2 linked regions of the Microscilla marina ATCC 23134 genome follow. The protein of the gene in region 1 binds, or shares a complex with, the protein of each later gene. Links are inferred from orthologs where the notes say so. Each region holds a gene or a part of one and is shown on either strand. Other genes may lie near its edges. The genes, in order: accD and M23134_RS14045.

Evidence for each region.
Region 2: the proteins of accD (region 1) and M23134_RS14045 are in contact, whole or in part, in a solved structure (PDB 8UXZ), measured with the Escherichia coli proteins. The link is inferred for Microscilla marina ATCC 23134 from one-to-one orthologs.

Annotation. Positions count from the first base shown.
Region 1 is NZ_AAWS01000003.1:163,609-166,800, forward strand. Bases 155-3,010 are described here. They hold accD (acetyl-CoA carboxylase, carboxyltransferase subunit beta), read right to left. Parts: upstream 2,076-3,010; coding sequence 1,233-2,075; downstream 155-1,232. Other genes in these bases: M23134_RS03285 (thioredoxin family protein), read right to left, coding at 320-616; M23134_RS03290 (DUF6265 family protein), read right to left, coding at 616-1,101; M23134_RS03300 (acyl-CoA thioesterase), read right to left, coding at 2,483-2,893. In the rest of the region: M23134_RS03280 (hypothetical protein), read right to left, coding at 1-85.
Region 2 is NZ_AAWS01000013.1:132,859-136,142, reverse strand. The notes cover bases 63-3,010. They hold M23134_RS14045 (acetyl-CoA carboxylase carboxyltransferase subunit alpha), read right to left. Parts: upstream 2,037-3,010; coding sequence 1,089-2,036; downstream 63-1,088. Other genes in these bases: M23134_RS14040 (CAP domain-containing protein), read left to right, coding at 2,407-3,010; M23134_RS14050 (patatin-like phospholipase family protein), read right to left, coding at 122-880. Outside these bases: more of M23134_RS14040, read left to right, coding at 3,011-3,284. UniProt on the Escherichia coli protein: Component of the acetyl coenzyme A carboxylase (ACC) complex. First, biotin carboxylase catalyzes the carboxylation of biotin on its carrier protein (BCCP) and then the CO(2) group is transferred by the carboxyltransferase to acetyl-CoA to form malonyl-CoA.

The sequences.
Region 1 (3,192 bases):
CGTTCTCTTTTACTTTTTGTCCAAGCAGGTTTTTCAAAAAACCACCTTTTACTAATTCTTTCTTTTTGTAGATATGATGTTCCATATATTTTATGACCGAATGATTGATGAAGCCGTACTGGCTATTATTTTATAATCAAAAATCTTAGTAATTTCTGTAAAAATGAAAGTATACCCAAATAACACAAGGGGACTATTTTGCCAAAATTATGTGTATGCTCTTGATGCAACAGTTATTGGTTTGGCAAAGTTTAAAACAACCCCCATGATAAAAACCGTATGCGCAAAATGTTTGCCTAACTAGCTTTTAATTAATAGTTTATTCGTCAAATAGCCACCTGTATACCCGGTCTGTTTTCTCTCTGACTTCATCTAATGAAAAAGCTCGAATAAGCCTTACATATTCTTTGCCTTCTAAGAGCAAAATAAATACAGGTACCGTAAACACACTATATTGCGCGGCAAGTTCAGGACTACTTGTTATGTTTATTTCCTGCCACTCAAGTTTAGGATAATGGGTGCTTATTAGTTGGGCTACTTTGGGTTTAAGCACAGTGCATACTGAACACCCAGCACTGGTAAAGTATAATGCCTTATTATCTGCACTTATTTGCATTATTTTATTCGTTGGTATACAAAGGTTATTTTTCTGACTTTCTTCCTTACCACACCACTTATTTGCACTTGTAGCGTTTGGGTGTTTTTCAGACGATATTCAATCTTTTGAGGAAAGTCGTGTTTTTCATTGATGAATATAACCTTTTTTTTACGTTTTTTAGCTAACCTAAACTTAATTGGTTTACCATCGTTTTGTTCCAATACTTTTGCCACAAAACAAACTTGTCCTTTATCTTTTATTACTCTAATGGTTTCAGTAAAGGTGCTGTCACCTTTGCTTAGGTCTAGCACCCTTGCCTGAAAGGAGCCCGACGTAGCCTGTGTCCATTGCTCTAGCACGGGGCGATTGTTGAGTTTCCAAGTACCCACTATTTGGTTGAAAAACTTATCTGTAGGCAGTTTGTTAAGCATTTGACCATACCCAAAAGATAGTGTAATGAACACCAAACAACCTGTAGCCAGCCATTGACTAATCCATCTCATTTTTGATAATATTTAAGTGTTATATATTTTAACCCTCCACACGTAACTACGAGGCGCAAAAGTCTCAAAATAAAAATGCCTGTAACAGCAAAAGCGTTACAGGCATCCTATTGTAATGTATAAAAAGCAGGTTATTTTAGCATTTTAATCAAACCCGCCAATTTATTTTTCATTTCGGTTCTATCTATGATAAAATCAAGGAAACCGTGCTCGAGTAAATATTCTGAAGTTTGAAATCCTTCAGGTAAGTCTCTGCCTATGGTTTCTCTGATAATACGTGGCCCGGCAAAACCAATCAAAGCCTCTGGTTCGGCAATGTTAAAGTCACCTAACATAGAAAAAGAAGCCGATACTCCACCAGTAGTAGGGTCAGTAAGCAATGATATATAAGGAACTTTGGCTTCGGCAAGCAAAGCAAGCTTAGCCGATGTTTTGGCCATTTGCATCAACGAGTACCCTGCCTCCATCATGCGGGCGCCCCCCGATTTAGATACTACAATCAAAGGGTATTTTTTCTCACGGGCAAAATCTATAGCTCTTGATATTTTTTCACCAACAACCGAACCCATTGATCCTCCAATGAAGCCAAAATCCATGACTGCCAATACAATATTTTCCCCCTTCATTTTCCCATGACCAGTTCTTACGGCATCTTTCAATCCAGATTTATATTGTGACTGTTGAATACGTGTAGGGTAAGTCTTGGTGTCTGAAAAATCAAGCGGATCGCCAGACATCATATTTGCGTCCAGTTCGGTGAATTCATTTTTGTCAAAAAACACCTCAAAATATTCTTTAGAGCCTATTCTGGCGTGAAAATGACACTCTATGCAAGTATAAGCATTTTGCTTATGGTCGCGCGAGTTCATTACGTTTTTACATTTTGGACATTTGTACCAGTGCCCCTCAGGAGTTTCTTTTTTTGCTGAGGTAGGTGTAATAATCCCTTTTTTTTCTCTTTTATACCAAGCCATATTTTTGTTTTTTGGGGTAACAAGTGGTCAGAGGTACAAGCACAGGAGGGTATCTACCCTTATAGAAAAACCTGATGCTATGACTGGTCTGATGCATCAAATACTCTTTTTTCAGAGCATTTATTACCTGCTACCAATATCTGAAAACAGGTGTAGGCATTGATCTTTGTTAAAGTTAAAAGATGCCCGTTTCACCAAATTTTAAATGTAAATAACTGACTTATAAAGTTTTATAAATAAACCCGTTGTTATCAGGTTTGTGTTTTTTATGTAACTGACTTAAAATTAGTCGCCAAATTTAAATGTAAATAATCAATTTATGAAAGTTATGTAAGATTGTTCACCCAAAAAATGTGTGGCATACCTCCTAACTTCCAAGATATTGTACTTGTAGCTTGTGCTGATAATTATTTTGTTTTAGGTAAATTTTCCCGGATAGTTAATGGGTGTCTGTTTTCATCAATGGCCACAAATGTAAAATTACCCGAAATGGCTCGTTGTCGGGTTTCTTCGTACATGTGTTCCAAAAAAATATCTACTTGCACCCCCAGGCTGGTATTACCTACCTTGACTACCTTGCCTATTAGCTCTATGAATGAGCCTGCCGGAATGGGTTGTTTAAAGTCAACCCGGTCAGAACTTACCGTTACTACCTTAAGGCGGGTAAACCGAGTAGCTGTAATAAAGGCCACTTCATCCATAAGTTGTAAGGCGGTACCCCCAAACAAGGTGTCATAGTGGTTGGTGGTATTTGGAAAAACTGCCTTGAATATATGCGTTTCTGACTCTTCAATACGTTTTGTTAAATTTGTATCCATTTTAAATGATTGTTTTGGGGTAAAACCATCTTTTAGGAGAGAGTTACAAAGAGGGCAAAGCGCAACAAGGCTATGAATTTACTTTATAAAAAAGGTCATTCCATAGTTATTTTCCAAACGCCTCACACCCAACTCTAGCTCCCGAAAGTTAAGTATACTAACTATTACAAGGCAGGTCTACTGACTCGTTGCATACTCTTTGCGCCTTCCCATAAGTACGCATACTTACAGTGGCATTATGTGCAAAAAAGAGCTTTTACAACTTACAGTTGCGGGTACAGTGCTGGTTTTTCACCAGC
Region 2 (3,284 bases), on another replicon or contig:
AATAATGAGCTGTCTTATTCGTAACCAAGCAACAAATAGTGATCACCAGCATACTATGAGCAAGAGATTAGGTTTCTTTTAGCTCCAATATAGCCCAACCTCTGGAAACCAAAACCACTACTTATTTACTCGCCAACACCCCCATTATCTCTTCTTGCATTGCCATAGTATGGGCATACCCTGCATCAAACATTTCGTCTACCTTCTTAAGCTCAAAGGTAGTATAGTTGCCAAGCGCAGGAGGTTCTATAAATACGTCACATTGCCTGATCTGCGACTGCATACCTTTGTGTCCAATCATAATCATAGTACGTTCCAGCACTTTTCGTGTAGATTTTATGGGCTGTTCGATATCTATAGGGTTACAATGTACCCCTATACGAAAATCACAATCTTTGATCGGTTCAGCAGGCATATTATTTACCAAACCACCATCTACCAACACCCGGTTGTTGTAATGAATAGGGCTAAACATGACCGGAATACAAGAAGATGCCATTAACGGTAATACAAGGTTGCCTTGGGTAAAATACACCAGCTCGCCCAGGTGAATGTCAGAAGCAGCCACCGTTAAAGGAATTTTTAGCGCTTCAAATGAGTTATGAGGCAAATACTTAAGTAGCAAAGGTTCAATTTTTTCAATGTTGAGCAAACCACGGCTAAATTTTGGGCGGACAAAACGTAATAGTTTCGCTGATTTTAGTATTTCAAGGGTCTCTTTAGGAGCATAGCCCTGAGAATACATGGCTCCCATAATAGATCCAGAGCTTACACCTACGATTTGATTGATTTTGATACCCATTTCGTCCAGCGCCTGCAATACGCCCAAATGCCCTACTCCACGCAAACCTCCCCCTGACAAAGTAATGCCTATTTTCATTGTAATATTTTTTAGTTAAGAATTAGTAGCAACAATAGGGACAAGCTTGCAATCTGTCGCTTGTACCACCGATATGCATCGGCACCTAAGGACTTAAGGCTTTACCATCAATTACTAACTATAAGAAATCAACGTAATTTTTGGCAAAAAAAATAGTGTAAAACCCTAAAATTTTACACTATTTTTATTTTTTAAGCTGTAAAGCGTACTACTCTTGTACTTCACCCATTCCACTAAACTTCTCTATTCGCCGATTGACCAACTCTTCGGCAGAAAGTTTTTGCAATGCTTTGATTTCTTTCAAAATCACTTGTTTTACAGTCTCATAAGTAGATTTAGGGTTGGCATGTGCCCCTCCCAAAGGTTCAGGAATGATCTCATCTATTAGTTTGAAGCCTTTCATATCATCAGCGGTAAGCTTCAATGCCTCGGCCGCTTGTTCTTTATAATCCCAGCTACGCCATAAGATAGTCGAGCAGTTTTCAGGAGAAATTACTGAATACCAGGTATTTTCCAGCATCATTACTTTGTCGCCTACTGCTATGCCCAAGGCACCACCCGATGCTCCCTCGCCAATCACAATGCATATCACAGGAACTTTGAGAGTAAACATCTCTTTGATATTTCGCGCAATCGCCTCAGCCTGCCCTCTTTCTTCAGCTTCAATTCCAGGAAAAGCTCCTGGAGTATCGATCAAGGTCACTATAGGTTTATCAAATTTTTCAGCAAGCCGCATCAAACGCAATGCTTTACGGTACCCCTCTGGGTTAGCCATTCCAAAGTTTCGGTATTGCCGTTGTTTGGTATTGCGTCCCTTTTGCTGTCCTATAAACATTACAGTTTGTCCGTTTATATCGCCAAAACCACCCACCATTGCCTTATCATCAGCAATGTTACGGTCACCGTGCAACTCTACAAAGTTGTCACACATCTCGTGGATATAGTCCAAAGTATAAGGACGGTTTTGATGACGAGACAGCTGCACCCTCTGCCAACGGGTGAGGTTGGTGTAGGTCTCCTTCTTTACTTTTAATATATTTTGTTCGAGCACTTTGATAGCGTCTGCTACGTTGGCATCACTCTCTACCGCAAGTTGTTTCATATCATCCAACTTTTGCTCTAGTTCCGCAATGGGTTTTTCAAAATCTAAAAGCATAATCTCTTTTTTGGTTTGCCTCAAGGTGAGCAAAGATAGTTGATAAAAAAGTGATGCCCAAAGAAATGTAAGTTAGTTTATCTTTTTTGTTGTTGCTTACACAAATATAAAATATTGATAATCAAATTATTACAACTTTTCAAAAAACAATACTCAGCTATAAAAGCCCTATAATGAAGGTCAAATAGGGGTGTTTTTGGGCACATTTACCAAAAGAAAAGCTCTCAATTGGTAAATATCGGGACTTAACTTACGTATTCAGTAAAAGAAATATGAAAATGTGTATTTTTACACTTAAGTGGGTTTTCAATTCGTTGTTATAACCTATTCAACATTCATCCCTGCATAACTGAAAACGATTTATATATCAATGTCAAATATACGTATTACCTGGGCCGCATTATTTGCTATAATAGTCTTGCAAACATCTTGCGCCAAAATAGATGAGGTGTCTCCAGATAGCACCGGAACAGACACTACTGCCACCGCTGGTGGAACAGCACAAAAAGACGCTATTCTCAAACTTTATAATGAGGAGTACGTTCCCTCCATTCTTACCGAAATCGGCTGGAGTGGTAATATAAGCAACTGTAATGCAGGTATTACTCCCACCAATACTCAAAATAAGGTACTTCAACGCCTCAATTTTTACCGCAAACTGGTAGGTTTACCTGGCAACGTGGTATTGAACACCGAAAAAAGTAATAAATGTCAACAAGCTGCCTTGATGTCACGAGCCAATAACTCTCTCTCTCACTCTCCACCTACTACCTGGTCGTGTTATACTGCCGATGGGCGTGAAGCCTGTGGCAAGTCTAACTTATCACTAGGTTCGGCAGGCTCTAGGGCGATCGATGCCTACATTAGAGATGCTGGTTCAGGAAACTATTTTGTAGGGCATCGTCGTTGGATACTGTACCCCAAACTACAAGAAGTAGGTACTGGAGACACTGACCGTAGCAACGCCCTGTGGGTAATTGGTGACATAGGTCCGGTACCCTTAAATATGCCCGACTTTGTAGCCTACCCACCCAAAGGCTTTATGCCCCAGGATTTGGTGTACCCACGCTGGTCTTTTTCTATTCCCTCGGCTGACTTTTCTAACGCCAAGGTAACAATGACCGATGCCAGTGGCAATGCAGTAAACCTCACCCAGGAACAACTCAACAACGGTGGATTTGGCGATCGTACAATGGTATGGGTTCCTGAAGATATCAACATTACCTCTGCCGATGATGTAACCTACAA